2 regions of the Simiduia agarivorans SA1 genome follow, and region 2 is predicted to be linked to the other one. Evidence: predicted binding sites of a transcription regulator. Region 2 holds the regulator's gene; the other holds the start of a gene.
What was found. The regulator FNR, encoded in region 2, switches genes on or off when oxygen is low (the NO sensors DNR and NnrR bind a similar motif). The targets are predictions, from matches to a motif close to TTGATNNNNATCAA.
Positions count from the first base shown of each region.

Region 1: M5M_RS15435 (FeoA family protein) is a predicted target of FNR. The motif match lies at 4,126-4,139, and genes of this name have one in related genera.

Region 1 is NC_018868.3:3,413,662-3,421,057, forward strand. Features, by position in the region: gene M5M_RS19695 (ATP-binding protein) at 1-606, opposite strand, end outside; gene M5M_RS15420 (hypothetical protein) at 764-1,180, opposite strand; gene M5M_RS15425 (hypothetical protein) at 1,192-1,650, opposite strand; gene feoB (ferrous iron transport protein B) at 1,693-3,777, opposite strand; gene M5M_RS15435 (FeoA family protein) at 3,823-4,050, opposite strand; gene M5M_RS15440 (hemerythrin domain-containing protein) at 4,232-4,693, shown strand; gene moeA (molybdopterin molybdotransferase MoeA) at 4,729-5,964, opposite strand; gene narL (two-component system response regulator NarL) at 6,013-6,657, opposite strand; gene M5M_RS15455 (MFS transporter) at 6,978-7,396, shown strand, end outside.
Region 2 is NC_018868.3:448,176-455,571, forward strand. Features, by position in the region: gene M5M_RS19260 (hypothetical protein) at 1-251, shown strand, start outside; gene M5M_RS01970 (hypothetical protein) at 436-720, shown strand; gene M5M_RS01975 (hypothetical protein) at 760-1,290, opposite strand; gene M5M_RS01980 (recombination-associated protein RdgC) at 1,455-2,366, opposite strand; gene M5M_RS01985 (SirB2 family protein) at 2,371-2,751, opposite strand; gene M5M_RS01990 (DUF4202 domain-containing protein) at 2,748-3,326, opposite strand; gene fnr (fumarate/nitrate reduction transcriptional regulator Fnr) at 3,335-4,069, opposite strand; gene M5M_RS02000 (CoA-acylating methylmalonate-semialdehyde dehydrogenase) at 4,138-5,628, opposite strand; gene aptA (omega-aminotransferase AptA) at 5,644-6,960, opposite strand; gene M5M_RS02010 (LysR family transcriptional regulator) at 7,047-7,396, shown strand, end outside.

The DNA of each region.
Region 1 (7,396 bases), 1.3 Mb from region 2:
CGTTGCGGTCTGCCATTGAATCAGTGTTTCCGGTCGTTTTTTACTGTGCCGGTACTGTGTGGTGAGCAAGGCCGTCGACGTCAGTAAAAACAGGGCTGCCGTATGAACCGCCATGGAGGTCATGGCCCGCCAGCCATAGGCAAAGGTCATGTTGGTGGCGTAGCCTGCCAGTGCCAATGCCGCTAAGCCAAGTGTCAGGCTGGCGGCGGGCGCGGCCAGTAGCCGTTGCCAGCGGCTCAATGCACCCGGCAAGAATGCAATACCCATCAACACAAACCCGGCCGCGGTATTGGGCGCCATGCGCCCGGGGTGCGACGTGCGGGTTTGCAAATAGTGCTGCATAAACAGCTCGTCAATGCCGAGGTCGGTGGCGAAGGCGTACTGCCAGAGAGTGGCGCTGCCCATCAGGATCAGGAGCGCGCCAGCAGCGCGACGAAGCAGTGGCCTGGATTCCAATAGCATGCCCACGGCGATGAGCAGGAAGCCAAGGGCGGTATTGAATTGCATGGGGGCCCACGCCGGGTTGACCTGAAGTACCCGGGGCCAATGAAAATACCAACCAAGCATGACCAGGCATGCGGCGGCCAGCACGAGTTGTGCGGCCACCCCTTGGCCTGCAATGTACCTGCGTCTCACTTCCATAGAGATGTCTACACGAACGGCGACGCCTTAAATATAGATGGTTGGCATCGGTTGGCAAGTAGGGGATGAAGCTAGCGGGGATTGTAAAAAAGGCTGCCCCAATGGTGAGGCAGCCGCAGTGTTATTCCGTTTTGGCCTGTTTTCTGGCATCGACAAGTGCGAGGTGAGTCAGCGCAAAAGCGATACCACGACGCAGGCCAACCCGCCAGTTTGTCAGATGGCGATCTTTGACCTCGCAATTGGTGCAGCCTAGATTGCGGGCGGACACCTGCTCAAACCAGATTTTTTCCTGGTTGTAATAAATATTGAGTTTGATTTCGTGGTTTTTATGAGCATACACCGCCAGAATTCTGCCTGGCTCCTCTTCTGCAACTACCCAGTGGTAGCGCTTCATGCCCTCTTTGATGGGGGCGGCCGGCTCGGTTACGTAGCTGGAAATCTGGAACGGGTCGTCGTATTTGGTAAAGGCGTTGACCTCGTGTGCCGAGACCAAGCAGAGGCCGAGCAGACTGGTAGCCAGTACTTTTGTCAGGTTCATGGCGTGTCTCCTTACAGGCGGCCCAAAGCACGGGTGATTTGTTTTACCAGTGACTGATTGTATTTGTAGTAATTGCTGTGAGTCTTGTAGCAATAATCTCCCACAAGCATTTCGCACTCGTAGGCATCCAATCCGCCAGCATATTTGATTTGAACGGCGTCTGCAGTGTATTCGATGCGGTGGAAAATCGAGTGGCCCTTGTAATCCCAGCGAGCCAGTACGTAGCCGTCGCCTTCCTGTTCTAACACCCAGGCAGCACCCTTGGTTTCCAGCATGCCAGTGAGGATCGCAAGTCGCGCCTTGGCTGCACTGCCAGTGGGGTTCTCAATTAAATCGTAGACGCCGCGCATTTTTGATTCAGAGGCGGCACCACGGGCAGGTTTTTTGTAGACGAATTCTTCTGGTGCGGCATGGCTGACGGCAGAGGTCAGCGCGGCGCCAAGCACCAGCGGAAGCAGTAGTTTATTCATGGCAAGATCCGTTGCTATTAATTGCCGGCACATTGTACCGGACTAGCTCAGGTTCACCACCTGGATTTCGCCCAGGTGCTTGTCGCGCACGCGCCGGACAATGAGTGCATAAACCCCCGCAAGAATGGCGGTGGATATGACCAGCCAGCTGATGCTGTAGACGGGTTGGCTCATCACCTGACTCATTTGCCAGAGGTTCGAGGCAATCCAGTAGGACAGCATCAGGCTCCAGATCAGGCTGAAGCGTAGCCAGCCGGAACCGGCTTCCCGCTGCATGGCGCCCAAGGTGGCGACGCAGGGGGCGTAAAGCAACACAAACGCCAGGAAACAGAACGCCGCCCAGGCGGAAGGGAACAGGCTGGCAATGGGGCTGTCTTTAATGAGGCTCAGACTGGAGTCGTCTTCTTCCTCGGCCTCAATGCCCACCAGCGCTTTGCCATTGTCGGCAATGCTGCCAAAGGCGCCGGCCAGGTCACCCATGAAGTCGGGCATCTCCACCGGGCCTTCGTTGGTATCCGCCTCTTCGTTGGTGTAGAGCGTCTGGATGGTGCCCACCATCACTTCCTTGGCAAACAGGCCTGAAAACAAACCGAGTGTGGCTTGCCAGTTATCTTCGCCAATACCGATGGGTGTGAGAGCGGGCGTGAGTTGTTTGCCAATCCAGGCGAGTGCGGAATCGGAGCTGCCCGGTGCGCCCCAGCTGCCGTCGGTTTTCACCGCGCCCAGACAGGACAATACGATCACCACGGCCATGATGCGCTTGCCGGCGCGCATCATGAAACTGTACAGACGATGGCCGGCCTGGGTGAATACATTGCGCCAGACCGGGCGGCGGTAGGACGGCATCTCCAGAATGGAGGGCTCGTGGTAGCGACCAAACAGGGTTTTGCGCAACAGCCAGGCGGAGCCCACTGCCACCAGAATGCCGAGCAGGTAAAGCGCAAAAATCGCCAGACCCGAGTGCTCGGGGAAAAATGCACTGCCCACAAACACGTATACCGACAGGCGGGCGCTGCAGGACATAAATGGCGCGATAAAAATAGTGGTCAGGCGCGCGGAGGTGGAATTGAGCGAACGTGCGGCCATCACGGAGGGCACGTTGCAGCCAAAGCCCACGATCAACGGAATGAACGCCTGGCCGGGCAAACCGATGCGGCTCATGACGCCATCGATGACGAACGCCGCCCGGGCCAGATAACCGGAGTCTTCCAACCAGCTCATGCACAGGTAGAGCGCGCCAATGACCGGGATAAAGGTGGCAATCAGCTGGATACCCGCGCCCACCCCATCGGCCAGGAAGGCAATCAGCCACGCCGGTGCGCCGGCGCTGGCCAGGGCCCAACGGGCACCTTCCACAATCCAGCTGCCGAGCCAGATATCGAAGAAATCGATAAAAATGGAGCCCACTTCCACCGAAATCATGAACAGTAAATACATCACGAACAGGAAGCTGGGAATCGCCAGTGCAGGGTGCAGTAACCAGCGGTCGATTTTCTCCGTCAGAGTGGCCTCGCCGGTAAAGCGGGTGGCGCGGTCGATCACGGCGATCAGTCCTTCCTGACTGAGGGGCTGTGTCACCGGGCCGCAGCCGCAGTCGGTATCGCAGTTGCCGTCGGTGGCCGGTGCCAGCGAGGCCGTCAGGGCCTGTTCGAGGGCGTGGTTCAGGTCGTTGATGCCAGTGTGTTTGGCGGCGGAAATCTGTACCAGCCGGCTGCCGAGCAGGGCCTTGAGTTCGGTCAGATCCAGCTGGATGCCGTGGTCTGCGAGGGCATCCATCATGTTCAGCGCAATGACCAGCGGGCGGCCGGTGGCGGCCAGCTGGGGGATCAGTTCCGCTTGCCGGCGCAATTGGGTGGCGTCCAGCACCAGGATAATGGCGTCCGGGCTCGCCGTGCGCAGATAGTCGTTGGTGACCTTGGCATCGATCGACAGCGGGCAGTCAGTGAGCATGTGCACACCGGGCAGGTCAATCAGCTCGACCTTTTCGTTGCCAACTTTGAATTCACCGATTTTCTGCTCAACCGTGACGCCGGCCCAGTTGCCGGTGCGTTGGTTGGATTTGGTGAGGACGTTGAAGAGGGTGGTTTTGCCGCAGTTAGGGCTGCCCACCAGAGCAATCTGTTTCAAGCTGTTTCCCGGAATTCAGCGCGGGCGTCAGAGCCCGCGGGGTGTTCAGGCCAGAGCGACCTCTATGTTGGCGGCATCTTCAGGGCGGATGGCGTAGAGCGCCCCCTGCACCTTGGCCTGCATGGGGCCGCGGCCCAGCGCCTTGTGCATCACTTCGATAGGCGCGCCCGGGGCAATACCCAGCTGCGCGCACTGGCTTTGTAAAACCTGGCTGTTGCTGTTGATGGCCACTACGCGGGCGGTCTGGCGGATTTTCAGCTGGTCCAGTGTCACGGGGTTGCCCTCAATACGAATAGACGATGCGTCAGAAGATGATAACCATTATCTTTTGTCATTATGTTCTTATCCTTGCGTTACATCAATAGCCGGTAAAATGTGAGTAACCTTTGGCGGATTTGGGGTATTGGACTGGTACTCGTCCGATCTGGGTTTACACTTCAGGTGGAGGTGTGACATGCAGCGAACCCGAGACATTACCGCGTTTTTCGTCAGCGATCAGGATCGCCTGAACGTATTACTGGAGGCCGCCAGCCAGGCGCAGAGTGCGGAGCAATGCCAGCAGCTCTTCATGGCGTTCCGGACGGGCTTGCGCCGGCATATCCAATGGGAAGAAAGCCTGTTGTACCCGGTGTATGAAAAAACCAAGGGTTCCTTGCAGCTGAGCCCCACCGGGCCCTTATCGGCAGATCACCGGCGCCTGGAAACACTGATGGACGCGGCGCTGGCCTATGAGTACCCGGCCGCTGCACCGGAAATCACGGCGCTCAAGGCGCTGCTTGAGCCGCACAACCAGCGCGAAGCCAGAATGATTTATCCCACCGTCGACAGCCATTGCCCGGGGCCGGAGCGCGATGCGTTGCTGGCCGAAGTGCAGGATGCACTGGCCAAGGCCGACGATCTTTACTGCCTCGGTTAACCTGGCCCCACGCTTGACCCACTGGTGGGGCCGGTTTACAGAATCCAACGGTCAAAGGGCAGTACTTCCACCGTTTCCCCTTCGGCCTGGTTACCGGCAAACTGACCGAGTTTGATGTAACAGTCGGCGCGGGTCATGGAGCTGAGTACCCCGGAGCTTTGTTCATCCTGCGGCGTAGCCACCAATTTGCCTTCCCGCGTCGTTAGTGAGCCGCGCTGAAAATCGGTGCGCCCGGGGCGTTTACGGGTGGTGGCGCCGAGTTCGGCTGGTAGGCAGAGGGGCGTTGCCGGCAATTCGCCGGCCAGCCGTTGCAGGGCCGGCAGGGCAATCTGGTGAAAGGTGAGCGCGGCCGACACCGGGTTGCCGGGCAAGCCGAAGAACCAGGCGCTGCCCAGCCGGCCAAAGGCCAGCGGTTTGCCGGGCTTCATGGCAATTTTCCAGAAGGTGATATCGCCCAGCTCGCCCAGTATGTCGCGGGTGTAGTCGGCCTCGCCCACCGAGACGCCGCCCGAACTCAGGATCAGGTCACACTCTGATTGGGCGCGCTCAAATGCCGCGCGGATGGCGGCCGGGTCATCGGCAATCAACCCGTAATCCAGGATCTCCACGTTCAGCCGGGTGAGGATGGCACTCAGCAGGTAGCGATTGCTGTCGTAGATCTGGCCCGAGGCCAGGGGCGTGCCGGGCGGGCAGAGTTCGTCTCCGGTGGATAACAGGCCCACCCGCAGGCGCCGGAATACCGGTACCTCGGCCAGGCCCAGCGAGGCCAAGAGGCCAATATGGGCCGGGCCCAGGCGAACACCAGCGCGCAGTATCTGGCTGCCTTTGTCGATGTCGCCGCCGCGGCGGCGCACGTTGGTACCGACTTTGAGTTTCTGGGGGTGGGTCAGGCGGATCTGTTCGCCTTCTACATTCACGTCTTCCTGCATCACCACCAGGTCGGTGCCTTTGGGCATGGGGGCACCGGTCATGATGCGCACGCACTGGCCACGGCCCACGTCACCGTCAAAGGCGTGGCCGGCAAAGGACTTGCCGACCTGCTTGAAGGTGGGGAACTGGTTCAGGTCGGCCGAACGCAGGGCGTAGCCGTCCATGGCGGAGTTGTCGTAGCCGGGCACGTCGATGGGCGCGTGAATGTCCTCGGCCAGAATGCGGTCGAGGGCGGTGGGCAGGGCCTGAGTTTCCGTTTCGCGAATGGCGTGGAGTTGGCGATAAATCATCGCCTCGGCTTCGTCCAGGGGCATCAGCCCGGGGGCGTCACAGCAGCCCATGGTGACCTCGGTTCAGTTAACTCATAAAGGGTAAAGGATACCGCAAACTCAGTGCTGTTGGTTGACCATCCATACGGCCGCTTCCACGCGCGAGCGCAGGCCCAGTTTTTTCAGTACATGTTTGACGTGGACTTTGACGGTGCCGTCGGAAATGTCCAGGTCGCGGGCGATGAGCTTGTTGGAAAGCCCTTTGGCGATGAGTTTGAGAATTTCATGTTCGCGGCTGGTGAGTTTGGCCAGCAGGCTGGTTTTGCTGGTTTCACCTTTGCGGATGGCTTTGGCCAGTACGTGGGTGAGTTTGTCGGAAATCACCATCTTGCCGCTGGCGGCCTGCTTGATCTGCTCCAGAATATCTTCCGGCTCCATGTCTTTTAACAGGTAACCATCGGCGCCGTAAGTGATGGCGCACACCACGTCCTCGTCGCTGTCGGATACCGTGAGCATCACGATGCGCGAGGTGACGCCGGCTTCGCGCATGGCACGCAAGGTTTCCAGCCCGTCCATGCCTTGCATGTTCAGATCCAGCACGATCAGATCTGGGTCGGTCTCTTCCGCCAGACGCAGGGCATCTTTGCCATTGCTGGCTTCGCCCACCAATGCCAGTTCGTCTTCCAATTCAATCAGCTGCACCAGGCCTTTGCGCAACAGGGGGTGGTCGTCTACTAACAGGATGCTGGTCAGGTCTGCGTTCATAGTCGTCATGCGGGTAAGTTTTTTCAGGCATTAACATGGCGAATTCGTGTGCCGGTCGCAACTGCAAACTGAATTTGGCTTGATGTAGGTCATGCTTTTGTTGCTCTTTATCGACCTAGCTGGTCGCCGGCCTACCTATTTGGTGTCTGGCGGCCTCCCGGGCCGGGGCTTATTCCGCGTGGGATGCCCGTTTGCCGATACCCCGCTGTAGGTAAACCGCCGCAGGGTTTTCTACCCCGGAGCTACTCCCCCTAGCGCATTGAGCCGTCTGAAGCCCCTCTTCATAGTGAAGCGGTAATGCCATCAATGTGGAGAGAGCAATGACTACAACCAGTGCCACCCAATCCGGTGCGCCCGCCAAAAGCGGCTACGGCCCCGGCGACAATATCAAACAATGGAATCCGGAAGACGATGCCTTCTGGGAAGCCACCGGCAAGAAAGTGGCCAACCGCAACCTGTGGATTTCCATTCCCAGTTTGCTGTGTGGTTTTGCCGTCTGGCTGTACTGGGGCATCATCACGGTACAGATGTTGAACCTGGGCTTTCCCATCGCCAAGGCGGATTTGTTTACCCTCACGGCCATTGCCGGTTTAACAGGCGCAACGCTGCGGATTCCGAGCAGTTTTTTCATCCGCTTATGCGGCGGCCGCTACACAATTTTCTTTACTACTGCGTTGCTGATGATTCCGGCACTGGGTACCGGTCTGGCGCTGCAGGACATGAACACGCCGTTGTGGGT
Region 2 (7,396 bases):
AGTTGGCACCCGCCATGATTGGCAGTAAACAAGGCCTCTCCCAGCGGGTTAAAGCGCATCGGCGTTTGTTCAATCCGCAAGGCTATATTCCCGAGTCCGGGCGACTTGAGCGCTATTTCTTCTGGCCCATGGGCATACCTTCCGCTGGCAGTATGCGGGCACCGGGACGCCATGCCATTGCGTTCACCGGCCGGCGACACTTTGATGACCCCAACCTGCTTGATCAGCTGGGGTTGGTGTCTGTCAGGTGAATTGTGGCGCATGTGGTTGAATTTGATGCCAAATTCAGGGACTCAGTTGGCGTGGTCGGCGCTGTTAGGCAAAGGTCTAGTATCGTCTTATGGGTATCTGTGGTCTAATGCCCCCACTGATAAGCGGTAGCCAGTTCGAAGGCGGTAATGTGACCCTGTGCGATCAGAAGGGAAGGTGGTATTGATGGACTTTGATGATTGGAAAGTGGGTGGCGATGGTCGCTCGGCTTCGCACCCGAGTGGGTTTACGCTCACCATTGAAGGAAACCCTAAAGATCCTTCGGCCGTAAATCCTGGCCGCTTTCCGCCCGGTTTAAGTGCAATTGAACAGGTTCGTTTATTGCGCCATGGTGTTGAGGCGATAGCCAGTGCCGCCAAGCGGGTGGCGCCGGCAATGCCCAAGTCACCCTCTGACCGACCGGTGTTGAGCATAAAGCGAAAAAGCCCGGACGCAAAAACGCCAGCATAAGCTGGCGTTTTTATTTGTGCTGTAAAGTGAAATCAGGCGTCAGCGAGAGGTGATCATCTGGCCTTTCAGCAGCAGGCGGTTCTTGTGATTCTCCACCTGGGTAAAAAGTTGCTGGAACTTCTGTGACGCTACCGCCGTGTCCGACTCCTGTCCTGCATAGGTCACGCCACTGAGCAGTGAATCGAGCTCGGTGTTTACTTCGTCCATCGCAGTGAAAATCGTATTGGTGGTCTTGTCGTCATTAAACACCCGGCCGCGATTGGTGGCCTGCATGTAGCCATCGCACTCGCTCAGCCAGTCTTTGCGCTGTCCCAGGTAATCTTTGATATTGCGCATGCTCTTACGGTAATTCATGTCCAGGCGGGAATCTGCATAGGTTTGCAGGCTCTTCATGGAGGAGGTCATGAATTCGTTCCGGATGCTATCGCAATACTTCCAGCTCAGGTATCCGGGAAATTCAGTGCCGGATGCTTGTTCTGCTTTGTCCCTAAGGCAGTCTTCGTTGCACGCTAAGGTGGCGGGGGCTGAACACAGTCCTATGAGCCCCAATGCAAAAATTATCTTTTTCATGATTAGCCGCCGCAGTTATTATTCTCTGGCGTTATTTACGCCGCTGACTTTCAGTGTATACGTCAAGCATTAGCGAATGTCAACGGGTAAAGGTGTGACCTGCTAGTCAAATGGTATGAGCAGCAGGCCGCAGTTTGGCTCATATAGTCGAACTAAAGTCTCATTTATACGGCGTTTTGTTTCAGATCGCCCAGGGCACTGGCCATTTCCGGTAAAAGCTGGCGCAAGCTCAACAGCAGCAACGAGAACTCCGCATCCAATTGGCTGAGAGGGTCTTCCGCGCTGTCTCGGGCCTCTTGCTTGAGGTCGTCACCCAGGCTCAGTCGTTTGATGGTGCCTTCCTGGGTCAGCAGGAACTGGAGTTGTTCGCGCCAGTTCAGGGCCAGTTGAGCGACTTGCTTGCCGGCGGCTAAATGGCTTTGAATCTCGTCGCACAGCAGGTCGTGCCGCCGGCAGCGCAATATGGCCCCTTCTTCACCGGGTTCACGTAATTCGCACTCCTGTCCCAATTTCCACTCCTCTGGGAGAGGCTCACCATTAACCCATTGGGTCATCACGGTGGCGGGACTGTAGTTGTACTGAACCGGTGTCAGCGGCAAGCTGCCCAGCGATTGACGCAGCGTACTGGTCAGCTCTTCCGCCCGGTTCGGGCTGGCGGCGTCGACGATGATCAGCCCGGCCTCCAGGTCGATGATGGCCTGGGTTCTGCGGCTTTTGCGCAAGGCTCTGGGCAGGCATTCAAACAGAATCTCTTCTTTAAACTGTTCTTTTTCCTTGCGGTAAACGCGGCGTTGCTCTTCGGCTTCAATCGCGGCGGCTTTCTCTTCGACCATTTCGCGGATGACGGCGGCAGGGAGCACCTTGTCTTCACGGCGCAGGCTGATGAGGGCTGCATTCTGGCCCAGGTGAGCCAGGCCGGGGTGGTGCTTGCCATAGGGTGATGCCCAGCCCAGGCTGAATTGTGCCTGTTGGCTGCAGGGGGCAAACCGGTCTTGTTCCAACTGTTCAGCCAACGTTGATAAATCGATGCTGTGACCATCGCCAAGGCGATAGACCTGTAAATTTTTGAACCACATAGTTTTAAATCAATAACAGCGAAGGGGATTTGGTGAGGGCCACTCCAAGCAGGTAGCCGATGATTACGACGGCTGTTGCAACAGCCAGCACTTGCTCGCGTTTGTTGCGCGCCAGCCGAAAGGCATAGATGCCCGCACCGATGTACGCGAGCAGGGCAAAGATTTTTGCAATCAACCAGGCATGATCCAGCGGGTTCCAGTGGTACAACACCAGTAACGTAATGGCGCTGCCCAGCAGGGCGGTATCAATGACATGGGGCAGTATTTTAGTGAGCCGGGCCGAGAACCAGCGGGACTCATTCAATAACCAGTAGCTGCGCAATAAAAAACCTGCAATCGACAGCATAGCGAGGCTCATGTGCAGATGTTTGATGGCAATAATCATGCTTGCAGTGCCTTGCCGACCAGTGTGCTCAGGTGCGCTGGCAACGTCAGTGCCAGGGCCGCTTTCTGGCCGTTGTCGGACATCTTGCGCCAGGTTTTACGCAGAATATCGATCACTTTTTCTTCTGGGTGTTTGGCGCTGAAGTCGGCGAAATAATGGGACAGAAAAACCAGACAGGCTACGTCTTCCAGGCACTGGGTGTCGGGATTGGTTTTCAACTTTTCCTTTCGCAGCAGGGCGCTGGTTTGTTCGATCAGCGTGGCGGGTGCATCAAACTGTGCCAGGATTTCCGCGCAGCGGTCCGCGTGGTGTTTACCGAGCTCTGTGCGCCAGCGATGGTAGCCCTGACGATCCATTGGGTAGTCTTTGCGCGCGATAACCCAGCGCTCCAGGTGCTGGGCCCGGCAAGCGATTTGCAGCGCGGTGCCGGCAGCGGGATACAGGGCCTGTTGGCATTGGGTCATGCGTATGCCATACAGCTCACAGGCGCCCAGCGGCTTACCGTCGTGGGTTACTTGTTCGGGATCAGCGTGGTTGGCAGCGTCGATGGCTGCAAAGAGCGCGTCTGTATTCACGGTAGGCGTTACTGTGCGGAGGCGGCGCTTTTCAAGGCGTCGAGATCGGCAATTTCGATCTCTTTTTTGTCCACCTCGATAATGCTGAGTTTTTGTAATCGGCTGAAGACGCGGGACACGGTTTCAACCGTTAAACCGAGAAAGTTTCCGATATCCGCACGGGACATGGACAGCCGGAAGCGGGTGCCAGACAAATGCCGGCGCTGATTGCGTGACGAAATACTCAATAACAGAGAGGCTACGCGTTCTTCTGCCGTGTTTTTCGACAGTAGTGTGACCAGCTGCTGCTCATAGGTAATCTCTTTGCTCATCAACTGGAAAAAATGCTGCTGCAAAGAGGGCAGTTGCAGGCTGAGCTCTGTCATCTGAGTAAAGGGAATTTCGCACACTGCACAGGTTTCCAATGCGATGGCGGAGTTGGTGTGCTTGCTGTGACCGATGCCATCCAGGCCCATGACTTCACCCGGCAGGAAAAAGCCGGTGATCTGCTCGTCGCCATTGTCTGTGATGGTGAGGGTTTTGAGGCTGCCTGAACGCACGGCGTAAACCGAACTGAATTCTTCACCGGCGCGGAACAGGTATTCGCCTTTCTGCAGGGGGCGACCGCGCTTGATAATGCCGTCGATGCGATCGATATCATCAATTTTGACACTGATGGGCAGACAGATTGAGCTGAGCCTGCAATCGCCACAGGATACGGCGTTGTTGTGGGGGCAATGATGATTGGCAAGGCTGGCTGTCATGGTTGCTTGGTCTCTCCCTTATCAGGCGATTATAACCATGCCAGCCAGTTTTCGATACCTCGGCGCAATCAGCTGGGGAAGCTGAACTGGGCGCCTTCGCGTACCCCGGCGGATGGCCAGCGTTGAGTCAGGGTTTTGCGGCGGGTGTAAAACCGCACTGCATCCGGGCCGTAGGCCGACAAATCACCGAACAGCGAACGCTTCCAGCCGCCGAAGCTATGGAAAGCCATGGGTACCGGCAATGGAATGTTGATGCCCACCATGCCCACCAGGATGTTGTCGCCAAAGTAGCGCGCGGCCTCGCCATCGCGGGTGAAAATGCAGGTGCCGTTGCCGTACTCGTGGGCATTGATCAGGTCCATAGCTTCCTGCATGGTCTTGACCCGCACCACACACAGTACTGGCCCGAAGATCTCGTCGGTATAGATGCTCATGTCTGACGTGACATGATCAAACAGGCAGGGACCCAGGAAGTAGCCTTGTTCATGACCATCCACGGCGAGCCCACGGCCATCCACTACCAATGACGCGCCCGCAGCAACGCCCGCGTCGATGTAGCCGGATACCCGTTGCTTGTGTTCAGCAGTGATCAACGGGCCCATATCGTTGCTGTTGTCCAAACCGTTGCCCACTTTGATAGCGGCCATTTTCTCCTGCAGGCGGGCCACCAGCTCGTCGGCGGTTTTATCGCCCACCGCCACGGCCACGGAGATGGCCATACAGCGTTCACCACAGGAGCCGTATGCCGCGCCAATGAGTGCATTGACGGCGTTGTCCATGTCCGCATCAGGCATCACGATGGCGTGGTTTTTGGCGCCACCAAGCGCCTGTACGCGTTTGCCTTTGGCGGTGGCGCTGGCATAAATGTATTCGGCAATGGGGGTCGAGCCCACAAAGCTCACGGCCTGCACGCGGTCGTCCTGCAGCAGGGTATCCACGGCCTCTTTATCGCCATTGACGAGATTGAGTACGCCGTTAGGCAGGCCGGCCTGGTGCGCCAGCTCTACAATAAACCGTACCGCGCTGGGCGCCCGCTCGGACGGTTTCAGCACCACGGTATTGCCGCACACCACCGCCATGGGCCACATCCATAGGGGCACCATGGCCGGAAAGTTGAACGGGGTAATGGCAGCAACAACGCCGAGCGGTTGGAATTCAGACCAGCTGTCGATGTTGGGGCCGGCGTTTTTGCTGTGTTCGCCTTTGAGCAGCTCGGGCGCCGCAGTGGCGTATTCCACGTTTTCGATCCCGCGTTGCAGCTCGCCCATGGCATCGTTCAGCACCTTGCCGTGCTCGTCGGTGATCAGGGCACAGATTTCGTCGGCGTGCTGCTCCAGCAGGGCTTTAAAGTTGAACATGACACGTGCGCGTTTCAACGGGGGTGTCTGGCGCCAGGCCGGGTAGGCGGCCTGGGCGGCGGCAATGGCCTGCTCAGTGGTAGCCTGGCTTGCCAGCGCCACGGTTTTGGTGCTGACGCCGGTGGCCGGGTTGTACACCTTGGCGGTGCGCTCGGCGGGGGTATGGGGTTCGCCGTTGATGATGTGTCCGATAACTGACATGGGAAATCCTGTTGCTTAGATGGAATTGAGTGTGTCCGACAAGGCGTTCAGTAGCTCGTCTATTTCGTGTTTTTCGGTAATGAACGGCAACCCGAGCTGGACAGTGTCACCGCCGTAGCGCACGTAAAAACCTTTGGCCCACATGGCGCTGGCCACTTGCCAGGGGCGTTTGGCGGGCTCGCCGGGCGCGTGGGCCAGCGATAGGGCACCGGCAAAGCCATAGTTGCGGATGCCGGCCACATGGCGGCAATCCCTGAGCTTGTGCAATTCGTTTTCGAAGTAGGGCGCGTACTCGGCAACCCGCTGCACCAGTTTTTCTTTTTCCAGCAGCTCCAGTGCGGCCAGGCCAGCAGCACAGGCCAGCGGGTGGGCAGAGTAGGTGTAGCCATGGGGAAATTCGAGCAGGTACTCAGGACCACCGGCGGCCATGAAAGTGTCATAGATCTCGGCTTTGGCGACCACCGCGCCCATAGGCACGGCGCCATTGGTGAGTTGCTTGGCGATATTGATGATGTCGGGCGTAACACCAAATGCCTCGGACCCGGTCATGGCGCCGCAGCGCCCGAAGGCGGTAATCACCTCATCAAAGATCAGCAGGATATTGTGCTGGTCACAGATTTCTCTCAGTCGCTGCAGGTAACCCACCGGCGGAATAATCACCCCGGCACTGCCGGCAAAGGGCTCGACAATGACCGCAGCAATATTGGATGCATCGTGCAGGGCGATAATTTCCAGCAGCTCATCGGCCAGTTCGGCACCGGTTTGCGGCTGGCCTTTCACGAAGGGCTGGTCTTTGAGCATGGTGTGGGGCAGGTGATCACTGGCAATCAGATCGCCATAAAGCGCGCGATTGGCACCGATACCGCCTACGCTGATGCCGCCAAAATTAACCCCATGGTAGCCCTTAGCGCGCCCGATCAGGCGGGTTTTGGAGGGCATGCCTTTTTTGCGCCAGTAGGCGCGAGCCATTTTCAGTGAAGTGTCAGCGCTTTCAGAGCCGGAGCCGGTGAAAAACACATAGTCGAGCCCGTCGGGCATCAGGCTTTTGATTTTGTTGGCCAGCTCAAAACTCAGTTCGTGGCCGAACTGGAAGGCGGGGCTGTAGTCCAGGGTTTTGGCCTGCTTGGCGATGGCATCGCTGATTTCAGTGCGGCAGTGGCCCAGACCGCAGGTCCAGAGTCCGGACAGTCCGTCGAAAATTTTCCGGCCATCGGCGCTGGTAAACCACGCGCCTTCGGCTGAAGCGATCATGCGGGGATTGGATTTGAACTCACGGTTTGCCGAGAACGGCATCCAGTGCGCTTCGAGCGATTCGGGCGTGTAATTGGCCATGGGGTATCCTCTATCTGGTTGCGGCCAGTCTAGGGGCTTTGTATAGTTTCATAAATGACAGAATAAACACCTAAAGTGTGATAATTATGAAACAAAAGGCGCTGTTGGGGCAGTTGGCGGACCCGGATATCCGGCTCCTGAGGGTCTTCAAGGTGGTGACCGAATGTGGTGGAATTTCGGCGGCGGAGCTGGAGCTGAATATCGGCCGGTCTACCATCAGTCGTCATATCAAGGATTTAGAGCAGCGCCTCGGCATCACCTTGTGTCGCCGGGGGCGTTCAGGTTTTGGCTTAACGGCCGAAGGGCGCGAGGTGTATGCTTCTACATTGCGTTTGCTGGGCTCGTTGGATGATTTCCGCTCGGATGTGAATGACATCCAGCGCAAGCTGACCGGCACCCTGACCATTGCCTTGTTCGATAAGATCGCCACCAATCC